Regions from separate parts of the Agrobacterium sp. GD03872 genome, predicted to be linked through region 1. Evidence: riboswitches for the same ligand, from Rfam matches in the RefSeq annotation. Region 1 holds a riboswitch; each other region holds the start of a gene.
The links. Region 1 has a riboswitch for thiamine pyrophosphate ahead of thiB (thiamine ABC transporter substrate binding subunit). Riboswitches for the same ligand answer to the same signal wherever they lie in the genome.
Positions count from the first base shown of each region.

Region 2: it holds a riboswitch for thiamine pyrophosphate, as region 1 does, so the genes downstream of both, N5D22_RS22930 (ABC transporter permease) here and thiB (thiamine ABC transporter substrate binding subunit) in region 1, are expected to answer to the same signal.
Region 3: it holds a riboswitch for thiamine pyrophosphate, as region 1 does, so the genes downstream of both, thiC (phosphomethylpyrimidine synthase ThiC) here and thiB (thiamine ABC transporter substrate binding subunit) in region 1, are expected to answer to the same signal.

Region 1 is NZ_JAOCCY010000005.1:179,435-184,623, forward strand. It holds gene N5D22_RS14740 (ATP-binding cassette domain-containing protein) at 1-100, opposite strand, end outside; gene thiP (thiamine/thiamine pyrophosphate ABC transporter permease ThiP) at 97-1,722, opposite strand; gene thiB (thiamine ABC transporter substrate binding subunit) at 1,742-2,755, opposite strand; TPP riboswitch at 2,793-2,903, opposite strand; gene N5D22_RS14755 (VOC family protein) at 2,949-3,341, opposite strand; gene N5D22_RS14760 (ABC-F family ATP-binding cassette domain-containing protein) at 3,433-5,189, opposite strand, start outside.
Region 2 is NZ_JAOCCY010000016.1:62,997-68,185, forward strand. It holds gene N5D22_RS22925 (alpha-glucosidase) at 1-1,176, shown strand, start outside; TPP riboswitch at 1,213-1,315, shown strand; gene N5D22_RS22930 (ABC transporter permease) at 1,447-2,232, shown strand; gene N5D22_RS22935 (ABC transporter substrate-binding protein) at 2,229-3,179, shown strand; gene N5D22_RS22940 (hydroxyethylthiazole kinase) at 3,176-3,916, shown strand; gene thiE (thiamine phosphate synthase) at 3,903-4,565, shown strand; gene thiD (bifunctional hydroxymethylpyrimidine kinase/phosphomethylpyrimidine kinase) at 4,562-5,189, shown strand, end outside.
Region 3 is NZ_JAOCCY010000005.1:19,539-24,727, forward strand. It holds gene N5D22_RS14010 (thiazole synthase) at 1-58, opposite strand, end outside; gene thiS (sulfur carrier protein ThiS) at 63-260, opposite strand; gene thiO (glycine oxidase ThiO) at 229-1,233, opposite strand; gene thiC (phosphomethylpyrimidine synthase ThiC) at 1,235-3,058, opposite strand; TPP riboswitch at 3,152-3,263, opposite strand; gene N5D22_RS14030 (acyl carrier protein) at 3,446-3,697, shown strand; gene N5D22_RS14035 (acyl-CoA/acyl-ACP dehydrogenase) at 3,697-4,878, shown strand; gene N5D22_RS14040 (amino acid--[acyl-carrier-protein] ligase) at 4,883-5,189, shown strand, end outside.

The DNA of each region.
Region 1 (5,189 bases):
TGATCCGGCCCTGCGGGAAGGCGCAGTCAAATTCGAAATCCTGCGCCCCGAGCCGCAGCCTCACCCTGTCCATCTCAACGGCAAAACCATCGCCCGTCATATGTTCGCCCTTGCTGATTGAGATTGCCGTGAAACGCCGCCCGCGGCGAGCAGCAGGCAAATGACACCAAGGATGAATGCATAGCCGGCGGCATCATTGGTGCGGTAGCTGCCCATATTGCTATAAACCAGCCATGGCAAGGTCACGAAATTTTCCGAGCCGAACAGGGCGACCGCCCCGAGATCGCCAAGCGACAGCGCCATGGCGAAGGAGAATGCCATAAGCAGCGGCCGCCACAGAACCGGCAGATCGGCGAAGCGTAACCGCGTGAGACCCTGAAGCCCGAGACTGGCGGAAAGCTGGCCAGTGCGCAGGAAATGGCTGGTAAAGGCCGGCTCCAGCACCCGCATGGCAAGCGGCAGGGCCATCAGCATGTTGATGAGCGCAACAAGAACCGGGGCATAGACGCTGACATCCCCGAAGGGCCGCAGCAACAGGAACCACCCGCTTCCCAGCACGACGGGCGGCACCAAAAGCACCAGCGAAGACCCCGCTCCCAGCATGGCGGAAAGCGAGCGCAACGGCCACGTCGCCTGCCGTTTGGAACGCACCGCCTGGCGCGCGCCGATAATCGCCATGCAGCACAGCAACACCAAGGCGGCGGAGAGCACGGCGATTGCAAGACTGGTCGCCATTGCCCGCAGGAAGACCGGCGCAGCGAGCAGGCGCGGCAGATCGGCCCTCAGGCCCGAGACAGCTATCGCGACAAGCGGCAGGCCGACAAGCAGAACCGCAAAGAGGATTGCCGTCCCGTCCCAAAGGCGCGCGCTGGCGGTCTTGCCATCGAAACGACTGATGGGACGACCAAGCGAGGAGATTTCCGCTTCCGGCGATGGAAAAAGGGCCAGCAGGCCAAGCAGAACTGCGGTGAGAACGATCTGCAAGACCGAAAGCGCAATCGCCCGCTGCGGATCGAAATCGAACCGTAGCGCCTGATAGATCGCTACCTCCAGCGTCGTCGCCGCCGGCCCGCCGCCCAACAGAAGCACCAGCGTGAAGCTGGTGGCGCAGAGCATGAAGATGAGCCCGGCGATGCCCGGAACGAGCTTCGATACCGCAGGCCATTCGATGAAACGGAAAACCGACACCTGCCCCATGCCGAGGCTTGCCGCCATGCGCCAGTATTCACCGGGAATGCGCTCCAGCCCGGCCAGCATCAGCCGTACCGCCAGCGGCAGATTGAAAAACACGTGGGCGACAAGAATGCCGGAAAGGCCGTAAATGCTGAAAGGCTCATCGGCGCCAATAAAAACGAGGGCCGTATTCAGGACGCCCTGCCTGCCCCAGATGGCGATAATGCCGAAGGCGCCGACAATCACCGGCAGCCCCATCGGCACCGCCATCAGCCTGATGATCCAGATCCTCCCCGGAAAGTCTTTGCGACGGGAAAGCGCCAATGCCACCGGCAGGCCGAGAACAATGGAAAGAACCGTGGAAAGCATTGCCTGATAGAGCGTGAAGCGCAGGATGCGCAGCGTATAGGCATCGCTGATTCCGGTAACGGATGCGCCGGAATCAAAGGAGAGCAGAGCCGCGACGGCGAGCGCCATGAACAGGAAAACGGCGGCGAAGGCCACCATCCCGAAAATGATCGACCGCCTGTAGTCGCGACGCAGCATCATGCCTGGGCGCGCCTCTTCGTCAGTTCATGCTCATGGCCGCAAGCCACTCGTCGATCCACGCCTTGCGGTTCTTCGCCACCTCTTCCGGGTCCATCAGAAAGGTCTTCTGCGGCACGACCAGCTTTGAAAATGCCTCGGGCAACGGCTTGGAAGTCGCTGCGACTGGCATCATCCAGTTATTTTCCGGAATGGCGTCCTGAAAACCCGACGTCAGCGTGAAAGCAAGGAACTGCTTTGCCAGCTCCTTGTGCGGCGCGTTCTTGAGGAGGCCTGATACTTCGATCTGGATGTAGTGCCCTTCGGAAAACGCGGCCGCCTGATAACGGTCCGTCTTTTCCGCGACCATGTGATAGGCCGGCGAGGTGGTGTAGGAGAGCACCATCGGCACCTCACCCTTGGTGAAAAGCCCGTAGGATTCCGACCAGCCCGGCGTAACGGTCAGAATGCGCTTCCTGAGCTTCGCCCAGGCCTCCGGCGCCTTGTCGCCATAAACAGACTTCACCCACAAGAGCAGGCCCAGCCCGGGCGTGGACGTGCGAGGGTCCTGAATGGCGATCTTCTGCGAGGGATCGCCTTCCACGAGGTCCTTAAGGCTCGCCGGCGGATTTTTCACCGTCTGCGTATCATAGATGACGGCGAAATGGCCGTAATCATAGGGCACGAAAACATCATCCTTGTAACCGCCCGGCACCTTGGCAGCCGATGCGTCGATACCGTTGACATCGAAAAGACCGGTCTGTTTCGCTTCCGCGACAAGATTGGTGTCGAGACCGACCACCACATCCGCCCTGGACCCCGCCCCTTCAAGCTTCAGGCGATTGAGCAACGCCACGCCATCCGCGACACCCACAAAATTGACCGTGCAGCCGCAGACCTTTTCGAAAGCTTCCTTCACCTTGGGACCCGGCCCCCATTCGGAGACGAAGCTTTCATAGGTGTAGACGGTCAGTTCTTGCCTGTCCTTCGCGGCGGCAAGACCGGGCATAAACAGCGAAGCGGCAACCAGGGAATTCAGAAAAAAACGACGGCGCACGGGTATCTCCTCACAACAAAAAGGGAAATAGCCGCCTGTCCGAAAGCCGTCTAATCCCTCCGCCGGTATGAACCGGATCAGGTTCTTCGGGTTGGCAAGCCTCTCAGCCTTTTGCACGAAAGCACAAAAGACACCCCGTTAGATCATGATGATGATGTAGTCCCGTCGTCTCTGCTTGGCAAGATGGCCGGGATCAGCCCTGCCCCGTCATGTGCACCAGTTCCCAGACGTGCCCGTCGGGATCCTGAAAACTGCCGGCATACATGAAGCCATGGTCCTGAACCGGTTTCCAGCCGTTGCCGCCAGATGCAAGCGCGGTTGCGATCATCCGGTCGATTTCCTCGCGGCTTCCGGCGGAAAGACAGGTCAGAACCTCGGTGCTGCTCTTGGCGTCAGCGATATCCCCATTGATGAAATCGCGAAAACGCTCTTCCTGGAGCAACATCACGAAGATGTTCTCCTCAACGATCATGCAGAGCGTGCGGTCATCCGAATATTCCGGATTGAAGCTGAAACCGAGAGCCGTGAAGAAGTTTCTCGATGTCTCGATATTCTTGACCGGCAGATTGACGAAAATCATGCGCATTTTCAGAACTCCTCCGACAACGCCGGCATAGAACGGCAATTCCGCCTGTCTGTCAAAGACTAGGGAAGGATCGCATTGCGACCGACCGCCTTCAGCCCTCCAGTTCCTCGCGCAGCATCTCCAGTTCCAGCCATTCCTCTTCCATGCGCTCCAGCTTTTCGCGCAGCTTCGCCATCTCCTGCGCCAATGTGTTGAAGGCGGCCGGGTCCTTGGTAAAGAGCTGAGGATCGGCCATGCGCTGCTCCCGTTTTGCGATTTCGCCCTGGGCCTTTTCCATTTCCTTCGGCAGATTTTCGAGCGCGAATTTCTGCTTGAAAGAAAGCTTGCCTTTAGCCTTCGAAGGATCCTGCGACGCAGAAACGGAAGGTGCGGCCTTTGCCTTTTCCTGTTTCTCAGCCCTGCGTTTTTCTTCGGCGGCGCCCTTGCGCTGCGCCATCATGTCCGAATAACCGCCGGCATATTCGATCCAGCGTCCATCGGGCTCATCGGGATTAACGGGCGCGATGGTGGACGTGACGGTGCGGTCGAGGAAATCGCGATCGTGGCTGACCAGAATGACTGTGCCGGAAAAGCCCGCAACGATTTCCTGCAACAGGTCGAGCGTTTCGATATCGAGATCGTTGGTCGGCTCGTCGAGGATCAGAAGATTGGTCGGCCGCGCCAGGATGCGCGCCAGAATAAGACGGGCGCGCTCGCCGCCGGAAAGGTTGCGGATCGGCGTGCGGGCCTGTTCCGGCTGGAACAGGAAATCCTTCATATAGCCCGTCACATGTTTCAATTCGCCATTGACCAGCAGATTCTCGCCGCGGCCATCGGTCAGATAATGCGCGAGCGTATCGTTGGGATTGAGATCCTCGCGTTTCTGGTCAAGCGTCGCGATCTCCAGATTGGTGCCGAGCTTCACAGTGCCGCTATCGGGCTCAAGCTGGCCTGTGAGCATCTTCAGAAGCGTGGTTTTGCCGGCGCCGTTCGGGCCGACGAAACCGATGCAATCGCCGCGATGGACGCGCAGCGAAAACGGCGCGACGATCACGCGCTCGCCATAAGACTTGGTGATGGCATCGGCCTCGATGACCAGCTTGCCGGATTCCCGCCCTTCGGTGGCGGTCGCCTGCACCGTACCCTGCGGCCCCTTATGGCCGCGATATTCCGCACGCATGGCCTGAAGCTCGCCGACGCGGCGCATGTTGCGCTTGCGTCTTGCGGTCACGCCATAACGCATCCAGTGTTCTTCGCGCTCGATGGCCTTGCCGAGCTTGTGCTGCTCCAGCTCTTCCTCTTCCAGCACCTTGTCTCGCCATTCCTCGAAATGGGCAAAACCGCGATTGAGACGGCGCGACTGGCCACGATCCAGCCATACGGTCGAGGTCGAGACCTTTTCGAGAAAACGCCGGTCGTGCGAAATCAGCACCAGTGCGCTGCGCGTCTGCTGCAGCTCGCTTTCAAGCCATTCGATGGTGGGCAGATCCAGATGGTTGGTCGGTTCGTCCAGCATCAGAATATCGGGCTCCGGCGCCATCACGCGGGCAAGGGCCGCGCGGCGCGCTTCACCGCCGGAAAGGCTCACCGGATTTTCCTGTCCCGTCAGCCCGAGGTGCTCGAGAAGATAGGTGACACGATAGGGATCGTCACCCGGCCCCAGCCCCGCCTCGGCATAGGCCTGAACCGTGTCGTAACCGGCAAAATCCGGCGCCTGTTCCAGATAACGGATGGTGGCGGCGGGATGACGGAAAACCTCGCCCGACTGCGCCTCGACGAGACCGGCGGCGATCTTCATCAGCGTCGACTTGCCCGAACCGTTGCGCCCGACGAGACAGATGCGGTCGCCCGGCTCCACCTGGAGATTGG
Region 2 (5,189 bases), on a different contig from region 1:
GTGGGGCTTCGCCAGACATCCTTCGGCGCGCGCCTGTTCTGGGACTGGCAGGCGAACGACACCCGCTATCCGCATCTGCGCCAGAAGATCGCCGAGCTTGCCGATCAGGGCATCCGCTTCCTTGGTTATGTGAACCCCTATCTCTGCGTCGACGGCCCGCTTTTCCAGGTAGCCGAAAAAGCCGGTTATTTCGCCACCGGTGCGGACGGCAAGACGGCGCTGGTGGATTTCGGCGAGTTCGATTGCGGTGTGGTCGATTTCACCAATCCGGCTGCGGCCGATTGGTTCGCCGAGGAGATCATCGGCAGGAACATGCTGGATTTCGGCCTTTCCGGCTGGATGGCCGATTTCGGCGAATATCTGCCGATAGACATTACCCTTTCCAACGGCGTGGACGCCAAGCTGATGCACAATGCCTGGCCCACGCTCTGGGCCGAGGTCAATGCAAAGGGTGTCGAAAGCCGGGGCAAGACCGGCGAGGCGCTGTTCTTCATGCGCGCCGGCTTCACCGGCGTGCAGGCGCATTGCCCGCTGATCTGGGGCGGCGACCAGTCCGTCGACTTCTCCCGCCACGACGGCCTAGTCACCGTCATCTGCGGCGCGCTTTCCTCCGGCCTCATGGGCAACGCCTATCACCATTCCGATATTGGCGGATACACCAGCCTGTTCGGCAATGTCCGGACGGCGGAACTCATCATGCGTTGGGCGGAAATGGCCGCCTTCACCCCGGTCATGCGCACCCATGAGGGCAACCGCCCGCGCGACAACCTCCAGATCGATCAGGACGAGGCGGTTCTTGCCCATTTCGCCCGCATGACGTCCATCTATGTCGCCCTCGCCCCCTATCTGAAGTCGCTCTCCACGGAGGCTGCCAAGACCGGCCTGCCGGTGCAGCGGCCGCTCTTCCTGCATTACGAGGACGACCGACAGACCTATGCCATTCAGGACAGCTATCTCTACGGAGCGGACATGCTGGTCGCCCCGGTCTGGAGAGCGGGCGAAACGCAGCGCACGCTCCATCTTCCGGGCAATGGGGAATGGGTGCATCTGTGGAGCGGCGTGCGTCATTCTGGCGGAGGAAAAGTCACCGTGGATACGCCGCTTGGCCAGCCGGCGGTGTTCTATCGTGCCGATAGCAGCCATCGCCAGCTGTTTGAACAGCTTCGCAGCATCTGAGCCGTTGACAGCCAGCTAAAAAAACGACAGTTTCCGACCCATTCCGAGGGGAGCATCTGACGATGCTGAGATGGCGATGAGCCGGACCCTTGAACCTGATCCGGGTCATGCCGGCGTAGGAACGGAAACTGCCGCGCTTTTTTAAATGTGCCGCCCTTTCTCTTCTCCGCGTTTCCCGGATCTCCGTGATTGTCACATCTGGAGATAGAACGATGATGCTGAAAACTTCCGCCCTTCGCACATGGTGCGTTTGCGTCTGAGGTCCGGCTCATGCGTGCCACTCATGCGCTGAACGGTGTCGGTCTTCTGCTTCTTCTCTGGCAGGCGGGGACATGGCTGTTCGCGCCGCCCCGTTACATTCTGCCGTCCCCGGCCGATGTCGCCGGTGCCTTCCTGCGCCAGCCGGGCTTCCTGTTCGGCCAGGCCATGGTGACGTTTGGCGAAATGGCCCTCGGGCTTGCGGCAGGCATCACCGCCGGCATAGCCGTCTCCTTCACAATTGCCGCCATACCGCGCCTTGGCCGCCTCGTCTGGCCCATGGTTCTGGTGTTGCAGGCTTTTCCGGTCTTCGTGCTCGCCCCCATTCTTGTCCTCTGGTTCGGCTTCGGCATGGCCTCGAAAGTGGTGATGACCGCGATCATCATATTCTTTCCGGTCGCTTCCTCCTTCACCGACGGCCTCAATCGCACGGATCGCGCCATTCTCGACGCCGCCTCGCTGACTGAGGCGAGCCACTGGCAGATCCTCACCCGGCTGCGAGCGCCGCTGGCGCTGCCCTCGCTGATTTCAGGCCTGAGGGTGGCCGCACCGCTCGCCCCGCTTGGCGCTGTCATCGGCGAATGGGTGGGCGCATCAGCCGGGCTCGGTTTCGTCATGATCCAGTCCAACGCCCGCATGCAGACCGATACCATGTTCGCCGCCATGGCCATTCTCGCCGTCATGGCGGTGCTGCTACGGCTTGTCGTTGACTTTTCGACCGCCCATCTGGCCCCCTGGGCCAAGGAAACAGAACACACCATTCCTTTCAGATCTTTACGGAGACTTTCGGCACCATGAAACGAACTCTTCTTTCCCTCGTCGTCGCGGCGGCAAGCGTGCTTTCGCCCATGCAATCGCAGGCGGCAGACAAGCTGACCGTGTTGCTCGAGTGGTTCGTGAACCCCGATCATGCGCCGATGGTAATCGCGAAAGAACGCGGCCTGTTTACCGATGCGGGGCTGGAGGTGGAACTGGTTCCGCCCGCAGACCCCTCCGCCGTGCCGCGCCTCGTCTCGGCCAAACAGGCCGATATCGGCGTGCATTACCAGCCGAACCTCTATCTCGATCACGATGCCGGTCTGCCGCTGGTGCGTTTCGGCACGCTGGTCGAAACCCCGCTCAACACTGTCACCGTTCTGGCCGATGGCCCGATCAAGAGCCTGAAAGACCTGAAGGGCAAGAAGGTCGGTTTTTCCGTTTCCGGTTTCGAGGATGCGATGCTGAAGCGCATGCTGGAAAAGGACGGTCTGACGAAGGACGATGTCGAACTCATCAACGTCAACTTCTCGCTCTCGCCGTCGCTGATCGCCGGCAAGGTGGATGCCACGCTTGGCGGCTTCCGCAATTTCGAACTGACGCAGATGAAGCTCGAGGGTCACGAGGGCCGCTCCTTCTTCCCGGAAGAACACGGCGTGCCGGCCTATGACGAACTGATCTTCGTCACCCATCGCGACCTCGTGAAGGACAGCCGCCTGCCGCGTTTCCTCTCCGCCGTGGAACAGGCCGCCATCTTCATCACCAACCACCCGCAGGAATCCTGGCAGCTTTTCATCAAGGCCTATCCGAACCTTGACGATGCGCTGAACAAGCAGGCCTTCTTCGATACGCTGCCGCGTTTCGCCAAGCGCCCGGCCGCGCTCGACCGCACGCGCTACGCCCGTTTCGGCGCCTTCATGCAGGAGATGCAGCTGATCAAGCAGGCGCCGACGGCGGACGACATCGCCGTGGAGCTACAGCAGCCATGACGACGAATTTCCCGACAGCGGCAATCGCCGCCGAGATTCTGGAGCGCGTGCGCAAAATGCGCCCGCGCGTACATTGCCTGATGAACACCGTGGTGCAGAAATTCACCGCGGATGGCATCACGGTCGTCGGCGGCATTCCTTCCATGACCACCTCGCTCGAGGAAATCGAGAGCTTCGTGACGAAGGCGGATGCGCTGACCGTCAATCTCGGCACACTGGATGCCGAGCGGCGCAAGGTCATCCGGCTGGCGATCGAGATCGCCAATGCATCCGGCAAGCCATGGATCGTCGACCCCGTTCATTGCGATTATTCACCGTCGCGCCTGGAATTCGCGCGCGAACTCATCGCACTTTCCCCGACGATCGTGCGTGGCAATCACGCCGAGATGAGCCTGATCGGCGGTATGCCTGGCGTGGTGAGGATCGAGACCGGACCTGTGGATCATCTCAGCGACACGACCCGCAGCGTCAGGATCGTCAACGGCCATCCGTGGATGGCGAAAGTGACCGGAACGGGGTGCCTTTCGGGCGGCGTCATCGCCGCCTTCATGGCTGTCGAAAAAGACGCCCTGACGGCGGCGGCCTCCGCCCTTGCCGTCACCGGCGTTTCCGCCGAACTCGCAGCCAAGCACGCAAGAGGCCCCGGCAGCTTCGAACCGGCGTTTCTGGATGCGCTTTCTGAAATTTCCGGTGAGGACATCACACATCACGCGAGGATAGAGCATGAACAAGGTTGATTACCGCCTCAACGCGCTGGTCGATGCGAGCCTTGGCGATGTCGCGCCGCTGCCGGAGCTTGCTCTGGCGGCCGCACTCAACGGCGCGACCATTCTGCAATATCGCGACAAGCACGGCTCAACGCGCGAGATGATCGAAAACGCCCGCGCCATTCACGAGGCCATCGCCGGCACCGGCGTGCCGCTGGTCATCAACGACCGGGTGGATGTGGCGCTCGCCTCGGGCGCGGACGGGGTGCATCTCGGCGCCGACGACATGGACGCCAAAACCGCAAGGCGCATTCTCGGCGAAAAGGCGATCATCGGCCTCACCGTCAAGAACCGGTCCGATGCCGAGCGGGCGGCCTCCATGCCCGCCGACTATGCCTGCATCGGCGGCGTGTTCGAAACCGTTTCCAAGATCAATCCGGACAAGCCGGTCGGTATCGACGGCTTTACCACGCTGCGCGCCATGCTGAAGGAGTGGAAGCCGGATATGCCGGTCGGCGCTATCGCCGGCATCGATCTTGCCCGTGTGCCGCCGGTCATCGCGGCGGGTGCGGATGGTGTGGCGGTGATTTCCGCCATTTTCCGCGCGGGCGATATTGCCAGCGCAACCAAGGACTTCCGCTCCAAGATTGACGCGGCGCTGAAAGCGAGACAGCCATGACATCAATTGCATTGACCATTGCCGGCTCCGACAGCGGCGGCGGCGCGGGCATCCAGGCGGACATCAAGACCTTCTCCGCGCTCGGCGCCTATGCCGCCAGCGTCATCACCGCCATCACCGCCCAGAACACCAAAGGCGTGACGGCGGTGGAGGATATTTCAGTCGCCACCATTATCGCGCAGATGGATGCGGTATTCTCCGATCTCACCGTCAATGCGGTGAAGATCGGCATGGTCTCGCGGATTGAAACCATCGCCGCCATCGCGGAACGGCTTCGGCGGCAATCGCAGCCGGTGGTGCTCGATCCGGTCATGGTGGCTACATCAGGCGACCGTTTGCTGCATGAAGACGCCATCGAGACATTGCGGCGCGACTTGCTGCCGCTCGCCACCATCGTTACGCCGAACCTGCCCGAAGCGGCGCTGCTGACCGGCACTTCGATGGCGAAAACGGAGACGGAGATCGCCCGGCAAGCCGAGGCGATCCTGAAGGCGGGCGCAAAAGCCGTGCTCATCAAGGGCGGCCATGGCGATGGGCCGGAGAGCACGGATTATCTGTTTGCGGATGGCGCCATGCAGGCGCTTTCCGCGCCACGGGTGGAGACGAAGAACGACCACGGAACCG
Region 3 (5,189 bases), 160 kb from region 1:
AGCGCGCCGTGCCGAGCAGGAGACGGGACGAGACCTCGCGGCCATAAAGCGTCAGCATGGTTTCAGCCTCCCTGCATCGGCGAGAGGATTTCGATACGGTCGAAAGCCTTCAGCTTATAATCGGCGCGCTCTTCCGAATGCACCAGGTCACCGTTTACCGCCGTCGCCAGCCACTCACCCTCGTATTCGAGGCTGGCGAGCAGGCCGGCCAGCGTCTCGGCGGCGAGATCAAGCTCGTCGCCATTCACCAGAAGTTTCATGATCCCGTTCCTTTTGAAAGAGAGTTTGGCAGACGATTTCAGCCGCCTGCCGCGCCATCGCCGGCGATAGCAGAAAGCCGTGCCGGTGCGCGCCGTTGATGAAAATGGTGCCGCCATCCTGCGTGACGTCGGGCAGATTATCGGGATAGGCGGGGCGCACGCCCGTACCTGTCTCGATGATTTCCGCTTCCGCAAAAGCCGGATGCACGGCATAGGCGGCATTCAGGAACTCCATCATCGAGCGGGCGGAAATGGCGCCGGCATCCTCGGTTTCGATCATCGTCGCGCCCACCATGAAACGGCCGGGCTCGCGCGGCACGATGTAAAGCGGAATGCGCGGATGCAGCAGCCGGACGGGACGAGACAGGGAAACCTCCCGCGTGGCGAGATAGAGCATCTCTCCCCGCACGCCGCGAAGGCCGGAAATCTCCCCCACCGCCGCAGCGCCAGTGCAATCCACCACCCGGTCGAACGGCTCTTCATCCAACGGGATACCCATATGGAAACGCACACCCATGGTGCAAAGCCGCTGATGCAGCGATTTCAGTGCAAGACGCGGATCGAGATGCCCCTCATCCGGGAAATAAAGCCCGGATCGGAACCGCCCGGCAAGATCTGGCTCCAGCGCGGCGATCTCGCCCTCATCCACCCAGCGATAACCGTCGGTCCGCGATGCGAAACGCGAAAGCTCCGCCTTATCGCGTGCTGGCGCGACAACCAGCGTGCCGTTGCGGACGGCAAGACCGGGTGTGGCTTCATCCCACCAGTCGAGCGCCGCCTGGCCAAGCGTCAGAACCGCCGCTTCAGCGCTTTCACGTTCGCACCAGGGCGCCAGCATGCCGCCCGCATACCAGGATGCACCGCGAAAGGGTTCGGCATTGCGCTCGCAAATCTCCACCGTAAAGCCGTTTCGCGCCAGTTCGAGGGCCGCCGTCAAACCGGCGACCCCCGTTCCCTTGACAAGGACGCGCATGTTACTCGGCATCCGCAGGCGTCGTGAGCGGCATGTAAAGCTCACCACCCTCCTTGAAGCGTGCGGCCATGGCCTCCAACCCTTCCTTCTGCGCCTCCGCGCGGATATCGTGGGAAATCCGCATCGAGCAGAATTTCGGCCCGCACATGGAGCAGAAATGCGCCACCTTGTGCGCCTCCTTCGGCAAGGTCTCGTCATGGAAGGAGCGGGCAGTGTCCGGATCGAGCGATAGGTTGAACTGATCCTCCCAGCGGAACTCGAACCGCGCGCGCGACAGCGCATCGTCCCGGACCTGTGCCGCCGGATGGCCCTTGGCAAGATCGGCGGCGTGGGCCGCGATCTTGTAGGTGATAACACCGACCTTCACGTCGTTGCGATCGGGCAGGCCGAGATGTTCCTTCGGCGTGACGTAGCAGAGCATCGCGGTGCCGAACCAGCCGATCATCGCCGCACCGATGCCGGAGGTGATATGGTCGTAACCCGGCGCAATATCGGTGGTGAGCGGCCCGAGCGTATAGAAGGGCGCTTCGCCGCAGGTCTTCAACTGCTTGTCCATGTTTTCCTTGATCTTGTGCATCGGCACATGGCCGGGGCCCTCGATCATCACCTGGCAATCCTTCGCCCAGGCGATCTGCGTCAACTCGCCGAGCGTCTCCAGCTCCGCGAATTGTGCGGCGTCATTGGCGTCGGCAATCGAGCCGGGACGCAAGCCATCGCCCAGCGAGAAGGAGACATCGTAAACGCGGCAAATGTCGCAAATCTCGTCGAAATGCTCGTAGAGGAAGCTTTCCCTGTGGTGATGCAGACACCATTTGGCCATGATCGAGCCGCCGCGCGAGACGATGCCGGTGACGCGGTTGACGGTGAGAGGGATGTAATGCAGCCGCACGCCGGCATGGATGGTGAAATAATCCACACCCTGCTCCGCCTGTTCGATCAGCGTATCGCGGAACACTTCCCAGTTGAGGTCTTCGGCAATGCCGTTGACCTTCTCCAGCGCCTGATAGAGCGGCACCGTGCCGATCGGCACCGGCGAATTGCGGATGATCCATTCGCGGATATTGTGGATGTTGCGCCCGGTCGACAGGTCCATGACGGTATCCGCACCCCAGCGGATCGCCCAGACCATCTTCTCCACCTCTTCCGCCATGGAGGAGGTGACGGCGGAATTACCGATATTAGCATTGATCTTGACGAGAAAATTACGGCCGATAATCATCGGCTCAAGTTCCGAATGATTGATATTGGCGGGGATGATGGCGCGGCCGGCCGCCACTTCCTGACGCACGAATTCCGCCGTGACGTAGTCAGGAATATGCGCACCGAAACTTTCGCCGTCACGCGCCAGCTTTTCCTTGGCCACCTCGCGCCCGAGATTTTCGCGGATGGCGATGAATTCCATTTCCGGCGTGATGATACCGGCCCGCGCATAGGCAAGCTGGGTCACGGCTTTACCGGCGGTGGCCCTGAGCGGCTGGTGGCGCACCGAAAATTCTGGCGTCAGGCGTTCGCCGGTGGCAAAGCCGTTATCCTCCGGCTTGACGTGCCGGCCGTCATAAGCCTCGACATCACCGCGCGCCACGATCCAGTCATGACGCAGACGCGGCAAACCCTTTTCAATCAGAACGGTATGCGAAGGATCGGTATAGGGACCGGAAGAATCATAAACCGTCACCGGCGGTTCGCCCGCCGTCGGGTGTACGGCGATCTCGCGCATCGGCACACGGATATGCGGATGCAAAATGCCCGACCTGTGGATTTTCGTGGAGGCGGCGTGCGGCCCGGTGGTGACGGCAAGCGGGATATTCTTGGCAGCGATATTCATCTTGAGGCTCCAAAGTTTGACAGTGGAGACCCAGTTCGAGCCGGAATGATGGAAAATACCGTCGCGCCGATAGCGTACGCATACGCCAGCCGACCTCCGGTCTTTGCACCGTCCCTACGCCAGTATGAACTGGATCAGGTTCAACGGGTCACTGCGCATGAAAGCAGAATCTCAGCCCCTTGACGGGACACCCCTGGTGAATGGCCACAGCAAAAAACACCGTCAGGCTTTTGTCAAGGCCGCCGATCTAAGCTTGGCAAAGGTGCGGGAATGGCGCATGCTGCCGTTAGTTGTAATTAACCTAACGGTTTAGGCGAATATTATCGTTTGCTACGTAACGATAAGCACAAACCATCCTGATGTGAAATTCATGGGAGATACGTCGGAATGAACGCGACTATTCGTGAAATACTGGCAAAATTCGGCCAGCTTCCAACCCCCGTCGATACGATTGCAGATGACGCCGATCTTTATGCGGCGGGCCTTTCTTCCTTTGCATCGGTGCAATTGATGCTCGGCATCGAAGAAGCTTTCGATATCGAATTCCCCGACAATCTCTTGAACCGCAAGTCATTTGCCAGCATCAAGGCTATTGAAGACACCGTTAAACTCATTCTGGATGGTAAAGAGGCAGCCTGATGAACGTCACCGTCGCGCCGCAGGATGAAACGCTGTCCGCGCGCGCGGGCCGTGTCGCGGCAATTGCCGCCAAACACGCGGATGAGGTGGATGTCACCGGCCGCTTTCCCCAGGAAGCCGTTGATGCACTGCGGCAGGAACGTCTGCTCGGCATCCAGGTTCCCTATTCGCTGGGCGGCGAAAGCGCTTCCCTGCAGGAAATCGCCGATATCTGCGCCCGCCTCGGCCAGGCCTGTTCCGCAGCCGCGATGATTTTCGCCATGCACCACATCAAGCTGTCGAGCCTTGTGGAACATGGCGAGGCGAGCGAATGGCACGCGGACTTCATGCGCCGCGTGGCGGCGGAACAGCTGCTGCTCGGTTCTGCCACCACGGAAGGCGGCATCGGCGGCAATCTGCGCAACTCCATATGCGCGATAGAGGTCGAAGGCGATGACTGCCGGCTGGAAAAGGACGCCACCGTCATTTCCTACGGCAGCAATGCCGATGCGATCCTCATCACCTCGCGCGCCCACAAGGATGCCGCGCCCGCCGATCAGGTGATGACGGTCTTCCTGAAAAACCAGTACACGCTCGAAAAGACCCATGTCTGGGATACGCTCGGCATGCGCGGCACCTGTTCGGATGGTTTCCTGTTCCGCGGGCAAGCGCCGGCGGCGCAAATATTCCCGAAGCCCTTCGCGGAAATCGCCGCGCAATCCATGCTTGCAAGCTCGCATCTTCTCTGGAGCGCCGTCTGGTATGGCATCGCCTCGGATGCCGTGCTGCGCGCCCAGTCCTTCGTCAGAGCCGCAGCGCGCAAGTCGCCCGGCACCGCCCCTCCCGGCGCGATCCGCCTTGCCGAGGTCTCCACCAAGCTGCAGGTCGTGAAATCCAACATCATCGCCGGCATCAAGGCTTACGAGGATACCAAGAGCGACCCCGAAAAACTGATGTCGATGGCTTTTGCCGTCGCCATGAACAATGTGAAGATCTGCTCTTCGGAAACCATTCTCGAGATCATCGATCACGCCATGCTGGTCTGCGGCATCATGGGCTACAAGAACGGCACGCCCTACAGCCTCGGCCGGCACCTGCGTGACGCGCATTCCGCCCGACTGATGATTTCCAACGACCGTATTCTTGGCAATTCCGCCAATCTCCTGCTGGTTCACAAGCAGGACACCAGCCTCTTGGGATAAGACCATGGACATGCAAACATCGTTTCTCGATCGACTGTTCGAAGAAGGCCTGCTGATTGAAACGGGTGTGGACGGTCTTTATGGACGCAGCGGCCAGTTCGAGGATGTCATTGCCGCCTTCGAGAGGCTGATCGACCGCACGGGCGGCGCTGACGGCGCCGAAGCGATCCGCTTTCCGCCCGGCATCAACCGCGCCTATTTCGAAAAGAGCGGTTACATGAAGAGCTTCCCGCAGCTCGCCGGCACAGTCCATTCCTTCTGCGGCTGTGAGCTCGACCATGTCAGCCTGCTGAAAACCATGGATGAGGGCG